One region of the Salinicoccus siamensis genome, then DNA from elsewhere that is predicted to be linked to it. Evidence: riboswitches for the same ligand, from Rfam matches in the RefSeq annotation. Region 1 holds a riboswitch; the other holds the start of a gene.

Region 1 (7,848 bases):
CTGACTGCTTCCAATTCAGTCATTGAGTTTCCTCAGAGCTGAGACGATTTCCCTTTTTGACCCCTCCACATCTTCTGCCTGTTTAATGACTTTAGCAGGCGTGCCGGCCACAACTGCACCTTCGGGAACATCATCAGTGACGATCGCACCGGCTGCCACGATCGCACCTTTCCCAACCCTGACACCTTCTAATATGACCGCGTTGGCACCGATCAGGACTTCATCCTCTATGACGACGGGCGATGCGCTCGGCGGTTCTATGACACCTGCAAGTACGGCGCCTGCGCCTACATGTACATTTCTGCCTGTGTAGGCACGGCCTCCCAGAGTAGCATTCATATCGATCATGGTGCCTTCACCGACAACCGCCCCTATATTTATGGTGGCACCCATCATCACTACTGCACCATCTTCAATTACAGCATTTTCACGAATGAAGGCGCCGGGTTCGATACGTGCATTCGTTTCGGACAAGTCCTTCAAAGGAATGGCTGAATTCCTTCTATCCATCTCAATTTCAATGTCATTGATTCTGTTTGAATGCGTTTCCTCAAACACTTTCCAATCTGCAAGGTCAGTGAATATCGTTTTTGAGGCATCACTTCCGAACACTTTGAACGAATCGGGGAATTCCACACCTTCGAAATGACCATTTACATATACTTTTACAGGTGTGGTTTTATGCGCATCGCTTATATATTGTATGATTTCCTCTGCTGAAAAATTCCTCATTTTATCTCTCCTCGAATAGGTTGTTATAGTCGTAGAATCCTTTTGGACGATGTACCAATTCTGCCGCTGCTTTTAGAGCCCCATTTGAAAATATTTCTTTGGACTGTGCCTGATGGGTGATTTCTATCACTTCATCATCTTTCGCAAAGATGACATCATGTGTGCCGACGATCGAACCACCACGGATGGCGCTCACGCCAATCTCATCACTGCTCCTTTTTTCGTTAGTGTTCGACCGGTCATATACGGGATAACTGCCACGACGATGGTCGAGGGCGGTATCGAGAAGTTTGACAAGCGTACCGCTTGGGGCATCCACTTTTTTATTGTGATGCCGCTCAACCATCTCCAGATCGAATTCTTCCAGCAGTCCGAGCGCCTTCTTCAGGAGGCTGTTCATGACATGGACCCCGTAGCTCATGTTTGCACTGAAGAATATTGGCGCTTCACGACTTTTGTCTTTCAGCTTTGAAATGACCGCTTCCTTTTCTCCGGTAGTCGCCACCACAAGGGGAGTGGCCACTTCATTTTCCAGAAGGCGTAATATTAGAGCGGGGTGGGAAAAATCAATCGCCACGTCTGCCTGGGCGTCATCTATATTTTGAAATGTGGGGTAGGGGGAGTGGTTATCGCCATTTACTATGACCCCCACCACTTCATGTCCTCCTTCTTCTGCCAGACGTGCCGTAATTTTGTTCATGGTGCCGTAGCCGACCAGCAGTATCCTCATAGGACGATGCCCTCCTTATAGTTCTTCAACGTTCGTAACGCATGCCCCAGTGCTGCACCTTCCAAAGGGACCAGGGGCAACCTGAATTCATTCAATCCAAAACCGAGAGCGCTTGTCATCGCCTTGATCGGCATCGGGTTGACATCCACCTGTGCTGCTTCGATTAAAGGCATCAGCTGTTGAAACTTTGCCTCGGAGTCCGGCTTGTGCTCTTTAATCGATCCGTATATATCCTGCATTTCTCCCGGGATGACATTTCCTACCACTGAAATCAACCCTTTGCCGCCAATCGAACAAAATCGATGCATGTTGTCATCATTACCGCTGTAGAGACTAAAGTTTTCGTCCCCAGTCAACTCGAGTAGCTGCTTTGTATATTCCAAGTTGCCGGTTGCGTCCTTCAGGGCGATGATGTTGGGATGCTTACTGAGTGCGTAAACCGTCTCTGCTTCTATGGTCATGGCAGTACGGGAGGGCACATTGTAGAGGACCACTGGCAAGTTGGTGGAATCCGCTACCTTGATAAAATGCTGGTAGAGTCCCTTCTGATTCGTCTTATTGTAGTAGGGGGTTATCAGCATGATGCCGTCCGCCCCTACATTTTCTGCGAATTTGGACATCTCCACGGTTGATTGTGTCGCGTTTGTCCCTGTGCCGGCAATGACGGGGATTCTACCCGCCACCTTGGTCACTGCCGCTTCAATCAGCAACTTGGCTTCTTTCATGGATAAGGTCGGGGATTCTCCCGTAGTACCGTTTACTATGAGCGCTTGGGCGTTATTCTTGATCAAGTATTCTATATGATCGGAAAATGCCTCAAAATCTATCTCATCACTGCTGAATGGGGTTGTAATCGCAACTCCGACTCCTTCAAAAATCAAACGACTATCCATATCATCCACGCTCCATTTCCATCATCATTTTTAAAATCTGTACCGAGTTCTGCGCGGCTCCCTTTAGAAGGTTGTCTGCTGTACACCATATATGGAATGTATTATCCAACGATTCATCTTTACGGACCCTGCCGACGAACACTTGCGATTTGCCGGTGCTTGCCAGCGGAGTAGGGTACTGGTTGCTGCTCGGATCATCAATTATGCTGATGTGGGGCAATCCTTTGAACGCTTCCCTGATGTCTTCGACAGTCGCCTGAGCCTCAAGTGTGACGTTAATCTGGACGCTGTGGCTGTTTGAAACAGGGACCCTCACACATGTAGCAGTTACAGGAAGTTCAGGCTGGCCTAATATCTTACGTGTTTCTGAAATCATCTTATGTTCTTCCTTTGTATAGCCATCTTCCAGAAAGACATCGATATGGGGGAGGACATTATCATGGATCGGGTGGGGATAAGTGGTTGGAGACGCACCTTTTGCACCTTCTTCCAAATCACGCAATCCGCCACTTCCGGAACCGGACACTGCCTGATAGGTAGTGTAGTCGACTCTGATTAAACCGAACTTTTCCTTCAAAGGGGCGAGCACAACCACGGACTGGATTGTGGAACAGTTCGGGTTTGCTATTATCCTGCGCTTCAGTTTTGGCGAATTGATTTCCGGCACTATAAGATCAACGTCCTCATACATCCGCCAATGGCTGGAGTTGTCTATTATGATGGCGCCATTCTCTTCAAACACTGGCGCATAATGCTCACTTGTCGTCCCTCCTGCACTCATAATGACATAATCAAATTTTTCATCCGCTGATTCCTCAGTCAATGCTTGGACTGTGTACAACTTATTATGGACTTCGATTTGTCTACCTGCAGAACGCGGAGAAGAGAACAACATGAGTTCTTCCGGTTCTATTTCATACCTCTCGAACATTTCAATCATCTTATCTCCAACGACGCCTGTCGCCCCCACAATTGCAACCTTAACCATCTAAAAAACCTCCAAAATTATATGTTGAATTTTTCGGCGAGCACTTCGACTGCCTGAGTCTCGTTCTTCTTGTCGATCACATAGGAAATGCTGATTTCCGAAGTGGTCGTCTGATAAAAAGGTATACCCGATTGATGCAATGCGATAAATGCCTTGGAAGCAACACCTGTCATATCCCGCATGCCTGAACCAATGATTGAAACTTTAGCCCGATCCGTTCTGACCTCCGTCACGATTTCCCCATGCATCTCTTCAATCAACTCAAGTATTTCATGAAGCTGGAGGGAATCAGTCCCCTTTACCGTAAATGAAAGTTGAAAGCCTCCACTGTTGATGACTTGCGATATCATATCGATATTGACTTCATGACTATCAAATTGATTGAACATATCGAATATAAGCGTAGAGTCCTGTTCGGGTTCGTAAAGGGTGACATGCATCATGCTGCTGTCTAGGGCGATGCCCGTCACTGCCTTACGTTCAATGATCTCTGTCTCTTGCATAACCCATGTTCCTTTCTTTTCTGATGATGTCTGCCCCAGATAGAGGGGGATGGAATGGTTTTTGGCAATCTCTATGCAGCGTGTTTCAAGAACGCCTGCACCAAGTGCACTCATCTCCATCATCTCATCGTAGTTGATTTCATAGATTCTGCCTGCTGCACTGTAGAGTCGGGGGTCTGTTGCATAGAGGCCCTCTACATCCGTATATATCTCACAAGGTATATTGCATCGTGCAGCCAAGGCGACAGCTGTAGTGTCCGAGCCCCCGCGTCCCAGCGTTGTTATTTCTCCATCGCCGTTAATGCCTTGGAATCCTGCTATTACAACAACATCATATAATGCCAGGCTAGACTCTATGGCCTCCTGATCGATGCTCGCAATCCGGCTCTTCATATGGCCGCCAAACGTCTTTATCCCTGCCTGATAGCCAGTCATCGCTTTAGTGCGCACCCCTAGATTTTCAAGGATGATCGACAGGTAGGAGATGGTCTGCTGTTCGCCCGTCGTCAAAAGAAGCGCGACGTGATCTTCTTTGGGAGTAGAGGAGAGGGTGTTGATGTTTGTCAACAACTCATCGGTCGTCCTTCCCATGGCGCTTACCACCACTATCAGTTTTTCTCCAGATTGCACCCTTTCCTGCAATTGTTCTGCTACACTTCTGATCCTATCGAAACCACCAACTGATGAACCACCGAACTTCAAAACTTTAGCGTCCATATGTCCTCCTGTCACTGGGAGCACACACCAGAAATAATAAAAAAACAAGCCTGGCAGAATGCCAGACTTGTCTTATCCATATACAAGTGATGCACTCCATTATTAAAAAATAATGACAGACCCGTAGCTCTTAACCTCCGGATCCAATAGCAGACTGCTGCAACAGTATACTATTTCGGCATCGCACCCTTTCACCAGCTTAAAGTTCGCAGACTTCAACAAGTGGCTACTCATGATTGATGCGCCTCATCCAAACATATTTTATTTGTAGATATGATTATACATAGACAGCCAATATAAGTAAACTGTTTTTTGTATTTTTTAAAATTATCTCTCAATTAAGATTTTATGAGACCTTTATCTTTCAAGTATTCCTCATAGCTTGATTCTTTGACGATTGCACCTTTATCCTGCAGGTCAATCACTTTATTGGTGATGGTGTTAATGAATTCGAAGTCGTGTGAAGTGAATATAATAGAACCTTTGAAATCTTTCAACCCATCATTCACAGCTGTAATGCTTTCAAGATCCAAGTGGTTTGTCGGCTCGTCAAGAAGGACCACGTTGGCTTTCGATAACATCATCTTAGAGAGCATGGCACGAACTTTTTCTCCCCCTGAAAGGACATTTGCTTTCTTCTTAGCTTCTTCACCACTGAAAAGCATACGGCCTAAAAATCCACGGAGGAAAGTTTCTGTCTGCTCCTCTGGAGGTGCATATTGACGCAACCAATCCACCAAGTTTGTATTCACGCCTTCAAAATAAGCTGAATTGTCTTTTGGCATATAGCTTTGACTTGTTGTCACGCCCCATCTAACTTCTCCTTCATCAGGTGTGATTTCACCAGCCAATATGCGGAGGAAAGTAGTGCGGGCAATTTCGGATGAACCGATTAAAACTGCCTTATCGTAAGGGTCGAGCGTCAAATTGATGTCATCCAACACCTTGACGCCATCGACGCTATGGCTAAGCCCTTTAATGTAGAGGAGGTCATTGCCGATTTCACGTTCTGGTGTAAACTTGACGAATGGATATTTTCTTGACGATGGCTTGATGTCATCCAATTCGATTTTTTCCAAGGTCTTCTTACGGCTTGTCGCCTGCTTGGACTTGGAGGCGTTGGCACTGAAACGTGCAACGAAATCTTTCAATTCTTTGATTTTCTCTTCTTTTTTCTTATTCTGGTCCTGTGCCATTTGCTGGGCGAGTTGACTGGATTGGTACCAGAAATCATAGTTGCCCACATAAAGCTCAATCTTACCAAAGTCAAGGTCCGCAATATGGGTACATACATTATTAAGGAATCGACGGTCGTGGGAAACCACGATAACAGTATTATCAAAATTGATGAGGAACTCCTCAAGCCACTGGATCGCTTCTATATCGAGGCCGTTGGTCGGCTCATCGAGAAGTAGGACATCCGGGTCGCCGAACAGGCTTTGGGCCAGCAGGACCTTGACTTTCTGATTATTTTCGAGCTCGGACATATTCTTATCGACCAAGTCAGATTTTATACCCAGTCCATGGAGCAGGCTTTCAGCATCAGCTTCAGCTGTCCATCCACCCATCTCGCCATATTCGCCTTCAAGCTCGGCTGCACGTATGCCATCTTCATCAGAAAAGTCCGGTTTCATGTAGATTTCGTTCTTTTCATTCATTATGTCCCAAAGTTTCGAGTGTCCCATCATGACGACATCCAATACACGCTGATCTTCATAACCGAAATGGTCCTGTTTCAATACAGCGAGACGCTCGTCTTTCCCCAGGCTCACATGACCAGTCTGAGCTTCTATTTCTCCTGAGAGGATCTTCAGGAATGTTGATTTGCCGGCGCCATTCGCCCCAATGAGACCATAGCAATTTCCTGGTGTGAATTTTATGTTTACGTCTTCGAATAGTTTGCGGTCACCAAACCTGAGACTTACGTCTGTTACCTGTAGCATAGGCATTCTCCTTTAGTATATTCTTAAGCGATGATACCACATTTATGGTACCATTGAAATATAATTCTAGGAGGATGAGTACCCATGAAGAACGATATACGCCGGTTTCAAAGCATTATCGATACCAGTCACGATATCGTCTTTTTTACTGGTGCTGGGGTTTCAGTTGAAAGTGGCATACCGGATTTCAGGAGTATGGGTGGATTGTTCGATGAAATCAGGCAGTCGGGGAATTCACCTGAATATCTTTTAAGCCGTGACCATCTCGATGAAGAACCTGAGCGCTTCGTGCAGTTTTACAGGAAACGCCTGTTGACCAGCGATAAGCACCCGAACAGTGTCCATCGCTTCATTGCGGAAATGGAGACTGCGGGGCGTTCCCTTGGGACCGTGACACAGAATATTGATGGCCTCCATACCGAGGCCGGCAGTAGTAATGTAGATGAATTGCATGGTTCGCTCAATCGTTTCTACTGCATTTCATGCAACCAGGATTATACTAAGGGTGCCTTATTGCAAAATGATGTAATGACGTGTGAATGTGGCGGGATATTGCGGCCTGACATAGTATTATATGGAGAGATGCTGGACGAGCGTGTCCTGCAGTCCGCCCAAAACAAGGTATCAAAAGCGGATACACTGATTGTGTTGGGGTCGTCACTGGTTGTGAACCCTGCAGCATATCTGCTCCATTACTTCAAAGGTCACCATCTTATCATAATCAACAGAGAAGAGACGCCTTTTGATTTTATGGCCGACCTGGTCATCAATCAAGATATGACCACAATAATTGAAAATATAGAACACAAATGAAGGAGATCATTCATGAATCAGATATCAGGTACAGTGCAATTTTTGAAAATCATCAAGAGGGAAGGTTCCACATATCACCTTAAAGCGGAAGACGCAGTCTATATCAGAATGAATGCCTCCGCCTCGGGATGGGATTATGAGATAGGGGAAGAAATCAGCGCATTCATCTATCCGAATAGAAGTGGTGAACTGTTTGCTGCTCCTATAGTGCCAACTGCAACCGTTGATAAATACGGTTATGCAGAAGTGGTTGAAGTGACACGGGAGGGAGCGTTCGTCGGTATCGGGGCCCCTCGCGAAATTCTTGTGCCTTGGGTTGACCTCCCTAAAGTGAAGTCAGTCTGGCCTAAAGAAGGGGATCAGCTTTATTTGAAGTTGAGGGCTGAGAGCGACAACCAATTATTCGGGCGTCTGATCACTGAACAGGAAGCCGCCGAGCGCTTCACGCCACTTGACCAGTCGGCATTCGCAGACTACAGGAATAAATGGATGGAAGGGCGTCCTTACCGTCTGCTCAGGATAGGATCGT
Region 2 (7,848 bases), 810 kb from region 1:
CATCAAGCCAATTTCAATTTTTCAGGATGAACGTTACATGGAACCACATGTGGATAATATGGGGGATGTGCACCATTATGGTTTTCCGGCTTATATCGCAATCATTTCAACTTTCATAGTAGGATTCTTCACCGGCCTTTTCGGTATCGGTGGAGGTGCACTCATGACGCCATTGATGCTTCTTGTTTTCCGTATGCCGGCAACAATCGCAATCGGGACCAGCATGATGATGGTGTTCTTCTCTGGAAGTGCGGCCGCATTCGGCCATATACTGCAGGGCAACGTCGATGTCTGGTATGCTGCCTTCATCGTACCTGCTGCCTTCCTCGGTGCCAAGATCGGGGTGATGGCGAATCGGCACTTCAACTCCGACTCGCTGGTTGTCGTCCTACGTACAGTGCTGCTGCTGCTTGGTGTCTACATGATTCTAAAGACCATCCTATAGAGGTGATTCAATGGAATTGAAACTTTTCCATACTAATGATATACACAGCAACTTATATAACTATAAAAAGATCAGTGACTTTCTGATCAACAAAAAACAACAATATAAAGATCACATGGTCTACGTCGATCTTGGGGACCATACCGATCGGGCCCATCCATATACCGAAGCGACACTCGGCAAAGGAAATGTCGAGCTGCTGAATGAAGCGGGTTGCGAGGTGGCGACGATCGGCAACAACGAAGGCATCACCTTGCAGAAAGAGGAACTTAAGACGCTATATGATGATGCTACCTTCGACGTCATCTGTGCCAATTTGCGGGAAGTGGGCAGTGCCCACCCTTACTTCAAACCTTACGTCATCAAGGAAATTAAAGGGATAAAATTCGGTTTCATCGCGGCTACAGTTGAATTCACGCCCTTCTATAAGGCACTCGGGTGGGAAGTGTCCGAAGCCTTCGACTGGATCCTCCATGCAATCCGGGAAATGAACACTGAAGTCGACTGCATCATCATGATGAGTCACCTTGGCCGTTACGATGATGAATCCCTTGCTATGATGTTCCCTGAAATCGATGTGATATTAAGTTCCCACACCCATCACCACCTTGAGGAAGGGGAGTGGGTCGGCGATACGCTGCTTGCGGCTGCCGGACGGTTCGGTGATTACGTCGGAGAAGTTACGCTCGATTTTGAAGCAGGCAAATTGGTGGATAAGCAGGCTCGTCTGTATAGCACTGACCTTCTGACGGGAACGGAAGATAAGTATTATGACAGGGGGCGCCAACTGTTGTCGACAGTCGTCAGGCATGATGTGGCGCCTATAGAAAGGCGGCTCTATTCGACAGGAAGATTCATCTCCAGACTTGCCGAAATGCTGCGGATATTCACAGATAGTGATGTCGGTCTTCTGCATACGGGGTTGATTGCGAAATCGTTTGCCGGCGGTGATCTGACCGAATACGATCTGCATAAAGTATTGCCCCATGCCATTAATGCTGTACAGATCGAATTGACTGGGCGTGAGCTGAAGGAAGTGTTCAACCAGGCCGCCCAAAATGAATTCAAGGATGAAATAGTACGTGGCCTTGGCTTCAGGGGGGATATATTCGGCTGTTTCGTCATGGATAACATCGGATACGTACAATCTGAACGGGAATACTACATCAACGGTGAAGTAATACAGGACCGTAAGACCTACAAGCTTGGAACATTGGATATGTATACGTTCGGCAGGATATTCCCCCAGTTCCGCTATTCCAATAAAGTCTATAAGATGCCTGAATTCCTGAGGGACATCGTAAAGATGTATGCCGATAAACTGTAGTTGTAATATGATGTGTATGTGCTATAATGTCATGTATTAACTTAATAACCGAAAGTAGAGGTTGCAACGACCAATAGTACCGGAAAGGAGCAGACATGCTTTGATGTTCCGGGAAAGGGGAAGTTGCCGAAGAAACCGCCTGGTAGGGGGGTATTCTGGGATCCGGTTCAATAGACCAGGTACTATCATTACGATGATGCGCTACGTAATTGTGAGGGACGTCACAGTGGCTGATTCTGTAATGCTGCTGTGGCGTCTTTTTCTTTATCATCGTAAAATCACATTCACATTTTTAATTGGAGGTTAAAAATATGCAGAGCATATTGAATTGGGAGTACATATCACTGATTCCCCCGTTACTTACATTACTGCTGGTCTTGTTGACGCGTAAGGTGGGCATCAGTCTGGGGATAGGCATAATAACATCGGCACTTGTCGTGGCAGGTGCTGACGTGACCGGCACTTTAGGTGTCATATGGGACGCTTTTCTGCTTATCTTCATAGACGGAGGCAGCATTAATACGTGGAACGCTTTCATCCTTATATTCTTAAGCCTCCTTGGCATCATGACTGCCTTCATGAACATGTCCGGTGGTGCGAAAGCCTTCACGGCCTGGGCATTGACGAAAGTGAAATCCAGAAGAGGGGCGACATTTGCTACAGCGCTACTTGGGATCATCGTCTTCATCGATGATTATTTCAGTGCATTGATCGTGGGTCAGGTAGCCAAGCCGCTCACTGATAGATATCAGGTTTCACGCGCGAAATTGGCCTATTTCATCGACACGACAGCCTCTCCCGTTTCTGTTGTGTCACCGATCTCCAGTTGGGGGGCAGGCATAATGGGACTTGTGGCGCCCCTGATAGCTGCAGCCGGGATGGTCAGTGTCACGCCATTTGAAGCGTTCATCTATATGATCCCGATGAATTTCTATGTCATCACGGCAATTGCGATGATGTTCATCGTCATCTTTGTCAAGTTCGACATCGGTGCGATGAGGAAGCATGAAACCCGTGCGATCCAGGATGGAGAGCTGTTCGGTAGTACACGTGAGGTTCCGGGTGAGACGGATGAAGACTTGCCGGTCTATGAGAAAGGGTCGGCCAAGGCGCTCATCGTACCGATATTGGGTCTTGCTGCGACAGTCATCGTATTCATGTTCATAACAGGGGTGATCGCAGGTGGATCATTTGACGTCTTCAGCATATTCGAGAACACTATGGTGACACACTCCCTCGTCCTCGGGGGAATCGTCGGGCTTGTGCTCAGCCTGTTCTATTATTTCAGGTACACAAGAAAAGACGAACATTTCGGCAAAACTGAAATTTGGCTGGGCATCAAAACGGGTTTCATGGCGATGTTTCCAGCCATTCTGGTCCTCACACTCGCTTGGATGATAGGGGATCTGATCGGTCAAATCGGTACAGGGGAATTGCTTGGTGGCATGGTTGAGAGTTCCAATATGCCGACCAGTGTACTTTTGGCGGTTGTCTTCATTGTGGCATGCCTGATGGCATTGGCCACCGGTACGAGCTGGGGTTCTTTTGGAATACTGATTCCGATTACCGGTGAGATCATGATCTCCCTGAATGAAACAGAGCTGTTGCTGCCGAGCATCGCGGCTGTACTGGCAGGTGCCGTGTTCGGGGACCACTGTTCACCGATATCCGATTCGACCATACTGTCCTCGACCGGTGCCGGATGCAACCATATCGTCCATGTGCTCACCCAGCTGCCATATGCAATCGGTTCTGCATTGATTGCGACAGTGGGTTACCTGGTGCTCGGATTCACATCGAGTCTACTGCTATCACTCGGAGTCATTGCAGTACTGTTGATACTGGTCGTGGCCGTATCGAAGTTGACCAATTCACCAATAGAAGAAAGGGGCTCTGAAGTCTAGCACATAAAAATCCCCGTCTTCAGCCTGAAGAAGAGGATTCCATCAATCTGGTAAAATATCCTGAAGCATCACATGAAGTCCCGCTTAATATGATAATATGAATTTAATGCTTGAATTATAAGGAGGATGCACGGCTCTCTGAAAAGCGTGCAAGTATTGTCAGGCAGGACAAGCGGTGTGCTCTGTTCATCATATGGATGGCCAGGTGATGCCGAGGCAAGCCGAAAGTGATGAAGTATTGAAGGGTGATTCAAATGATTACAATCGATCATATGCATTTTGAACTTATAGAAGATTACCGTGAAGCATTCGATGAGGCTCAATTCGAAGGGAAATACAGCGAGGTCCTGAACAAATACGACTATATAGTAGGGGATATCGGCTATGAGAAGTTGAGATTGACCGGCTTTTATCGGGACAGTAAAAAGAAGGTTGAGCCTGACAAGAAATTCAGTGCCATTGAAGACTACATCAGTGAATACTGCAACTTCGGCTGCGCCTACTTCGTGCTCCGCAAAGTGCCGAAGTCCGAACTGAAGGAGCAGGTGGAGGAAGGGCAACAGGGAAATGATGTTGGGCCCGCAGACCCTGAAGAAAATGAGACGGATAAAAAGACATTGGCAGGCCACCTGACGCCTGAGGAATGAGACAGACAACAAGAAAGCCTGCTTCCCTTAGGGGATAAGCAGGCTTTTTTAGGCAATGCAGGCATTTAGACGATGACTTCCGACAGGAAAGACTCGACCTCAGCCGCCTGATCGTCATCATAGTCGAGGATATGGGCGATATATCCCGGTTCCTCGAGGTCATCACTGCCGATTATTCCAAACCGGCTACTTTGGGTATTCAGCACAAGACTTTTGCCGAAATAGCGGCCTGTCTGTATAATGGCCAGGTCATAACGGCCATGCTCACCGACGAAACTGACATATCGCGTCTGGGTATCTTCTACATCATCATAAAGAAAGAAGTCGATCAAAGGGGTATCCTCCAGTTAAAGTTATTGGGATTATGCTATCATATTAATAAGGACGTTACAAAATTATCGTGATTGGAAGTGGCTTGGAACATGTATTTTGTAGATAAGGATATACTGAACGAACGCCTCATGTACGTAGAGGAATTGACTGGAACATTCGAGAAAGTAGATGGGCTGGCATTGGAACGCACGTGCCATATGCTGATCGAAGCGTCGGTCGATGTCGGTAATATGATCATTGACGCTTTTATATTGAGGGACCCCGGCAGTTACCAGGATGTCATGGATATAATGGAAAACGAAGGCGTGATCCCCAAAGAAGATAACGAACGTTTCCGTGCTACGTTCGAATGGCGGAGCGAGCTGACACGTAACTATACGCGGCTCAACCATGACCAGATGAAACGGGATTTCGCCAGTAATCTATCCGCATACAGTGATTTTAAGCAGAATGTCCTGAACTTCTTTGAAAACGAAGGACAGGCTATTACAGCGTTCAAGGGGGATGACCATGACGTATGAAGGCTACCTCATTGACCTGGATGGCACCATGTATAATGGTGGAACGGTCATAGAAGGTGCAATCGATTTTGTAGACAGGCTCAACAAAGCCTCGATCCCTTATGTATTTTTGACCAATAATGCGACGAAGACACAGGAAGAGGCTGCCCAGAAGCTGATTGACATGGGGTTTGATATTCATCCCCGAACGCTATACACTTCAACCATGGCGACTGTCGATTATCTGAGTGCGGCCCACCCGGGGGCTGCGGTTTATGTTGTTGGCTCAGATAGCCTTAAATATTCACTGGAATCAGCCGGATTCAAGATTATCCAATCGGCAGATGAGCATGCCGATTACGTCGTCATGGGCCTGGATATAGACATCAACTACGGAAAGTTATCGGAAGCCGCCTTGTTGATTGCTGCAGGCGCAACATTCATATCCACAAATCCCGACCGCAAATTTCCAACGGAAAGAGGTCTTGTGCCCGGGAATGGCGCTTTGGCTGCTGTACTCACCAGTGCGACGGACGTAGAACCAGTCACTGTGGGCAAACCATCAGGAATTATACTGGAAGCGGCGATAAAGGCACTGGGGCTTCAAAAGGAGCGTGTACTACTCGTTGGAGACAATTACGATACAGACATCAAGACAGGACTGGAAGGTGGTGTGGACACGCTCCACGTGGACACAGGGGTGACCTCGAGCGAACAGGTCAGGCAACAGCCCATACAACCGACCTTCATGATTGAAAATCTCAAGGGATGGAGTGTTGAATAGATGAAGAAGATCGTCATTACAAGAAGGATCAATCCGGCTATGGTCGACAAGCTGAAAAAGGACTTTGAAGTGGTGGTGTGGGACGAGGACAACACACCGATGCCGCGGCAGAGATTTTTGGAGGAGACGAAGGACGCTCACGGTGTCATGACCATGCTGAGCGATAAAGTCGATGAAGAAATGCTTAACGGCGCCCAGAATTTGAAAGTCGTCGCAAACTTGGCGGTCGGCTATGATAACATCGATCTCGAAGCTGCGAAGTCCCATGGTGTAATCATCACCAATACCCCTGACGTCTTGACGGAGACGACGGCAGAGCTTGCCTTCACGTTGATATTGACTTCGGCACGGCGCGTGCTGGAGGCGAACCGCGAGCTGATGGCCGGGGAGTGGTCGGGATGGAGTCCTTATCATATGGCAGGCACAGATGTCTTCGGCAAAACGGTTGGCATATTCGGGATGGGCTCGATCGGTGCTGCTTTTGCACGTCGCCTGAGTGGCTTCCGTACCAAGATCATCTACCATAACCGCAGCCGTTCAGAAGCAGCCGACGAATTGGGGGCTGAGCTGGTCTCTTTTGAAGAACTTATGGCAGAATCCGATTTCGTCCTATGTGCAGCACCGCTCACCGAAGAAACAAGGCATCGTTTCGATAAAGCGGCCTTCGATAAGATGAAGCGCAGCGCCTTCTTCATCAATATCGGCCGGGGCGCGCATGTAGTGGAGGAAGACTTGGCTCAGGCTGTCCGAAATGGTGATATCAAAGGCGCAGCATTGGATGTATTCGAGAATGAGCCGATCAGTGACGCCCATCCATTTACAGACATTCCGAACATGACACTCCTGCCCCACATCGGCAGCGCTTCAGTAGACACGAGGAACAACATGATGAACCTATGCGTCAACAACATCATGGAAGTGTTAAATGGCGGTAAACCGATCACCCCAGTAAGATAAAAAGCCTGTGGGCTTTTTATTTTAGACATATCGTCAACCAATTTTAATTAAAGGGTAACAATTGTTCGGCGGAAGTGGTATCATACTCATAAAGAAGAGGAGGGAATCATGTCTACAAAACATCTTGTCTATGTCGCAGTCTTCGCGTCACTCATCGCAATCGGTGCCCAAATCCGCATCCCATTGGGGCCGGTGCCCCTGACTTTCCAAGTTCCAATGGTTCTGCTCGGGGGGCTGCTGCTCGGCCCGAAATTAGGAGCTTTGAGCGCCTTCGTCTATATGCTCATGGGTCTCTTTGGCCTTCCGGTCTTCGCCGGGGGTGGAGGCATCGGCAGCATATTTTCGCCCACATTCGGCTTCATAGTGGGATACATACCCGCCGCTTGGTGTGCAGGGTTTGGCCGTGTCCATCAAGTAACCACCCTCAGAAGCCTCAGCTTTACATTTGCAGCCATCCTGATAATCTTTTTGAGTGGGTTATTGTATTTCATGTTCGCGATGAACATCTTTTTGGAGACTCCGGTGAATGCAGCCGAAGCCTTCAAGTTGGCGGTGTTGCCTTTCATCCTGAAAGATTTGGCAGTTGGGGCGGCGACGTTCCTATTTGCGAAGGCATTAGTAAGTCGTGGATTGAATATTGCAATATAAGAAAACAGGGTGCCGCTCCGGCACCCTGTTCTAGCATCATTTCTGTTCGATTGCCCGTTGGATCGGCTTCAATTGGACATGGCCATCCTGGATGATGTCATCGTTGATTGTGACGAGTGGATAGAACAGCTCATCATCGTTTATCCGTTCGATGATGTCAGCATCATAATCCGAAAGGTTTTCATCATGGTCCATATCTATATAATTGAAGTGGAGGTCATGATCTGGGTATTTGCGGTTCAGCACCGCCTGGAGCCATTCGTAGGTATCCCTCGACCCCGGCGCGTTCACACAGCTGGCACA

What was found. Region 1 has a riboswitch for lysine ahead of ACZ5LF_RS05365 (aspartate kinase). Riboswitches for the same ligand answer to the same signal wherever they lie in the genome.
Region 2: another riboswitch for lysine. It lies ahead of ACZ5LF_RS09460 (Na+/H+ antiporter NhaC family protein); the one in region 1 lies ahead of ACZ5LF_RS05365 (aspartate kinase).

The regions. Positions count from the first base shown of each region.
Region 1 is NZ_AP043765.1:1,035,663-1,043,510, reverse strand. Features, by position in the region: gene ACZ5LF_RS05390 (M20 metallopeptidase family protein) at 1-23, opposite strand, end outside; gene dapD (2,3,4,5-tetrahydropyridine-2,6-dicarboxylate N-acetyltransferase) at 16-732, opposite strand; gene dapB (4-hydroxy-tetrahydrodipicolinate reductase) at 734-1,462, opposite strand; gene dapA (4-hydroxy-tetrahydrodipicolinate synthase) at 1,459-2,355, opposite strand; gene ACZ5LF_RS05370 (aspartate-semialdehyde dehydrogenase) at 2,357-3,343, opposite strand; gene ACZ5LF_RS05365 (aspartate kinase) at 3,361-4,563, opposite strand; lysine riboswitch at 4,645-4,821, opposite strand; gene ACZ5LF_RS05360 (ABC-F family ATP-binding cassette domain-containing protein) at 4,902-6,506, opposite strand; gene ACZ5LF_RS05355 (NAD-dependent protein deacylase) at 6,591-7,319, shown strand; gene ACZ5LF_RS05350 (CvfB family protein) at 7,332-7,848, shown strand, end outside.
Region 2 is NZ_AP043765.1:1,845,881-1,853,728, reverse strand. Features, by position in the region: gene ACZ5LF_RS09470 (sulfite exporter TauE/SafE family protein) at 1-445, shown strand, start outside; gene ACZ5LF_RS09465 (bifunctional metallophosphatase/5'-nucleotidase) at 456-1,772, shown strand; lysine riboswitch at 1,820-1,984, shown strand; gene ACZ5LF_RS09460 (Na+/H+ antiporter NhaC family protein) at 2,084-3,676, shown strand; gene ACZ5LF_RS09455 (YutD family protein) at 3,931-4,323, shown strand; gene ACZ5LF_RS09450 (DUF3055 domain-containing protein) at 4,389-4,655, opposite strand; gene ACZ5LF_RS09445 (DUF86 domain-containing protein) at 4,746-5,177, shown strand; gene ACZ5LF_RS09440 (TIGR01457 family HAD-type hydrolase) at 5,167-5,940, shown strand; gene ACZ5LF_RS09435 (2-hydroxyacid dehydrogenase) at 5,941-6,897, shown strand; gene ACZ5LF_RS09430 (hypothetical protein) at 6,959-7,099, shown strand; gene ACZ5LF_RS09425 (biotin transporter BioY) at 7,051-7,545, shown strand; gene ACZ5LF_RS09420 (YuzD family protein) at 7,582-7,848, opposite strand, start outside.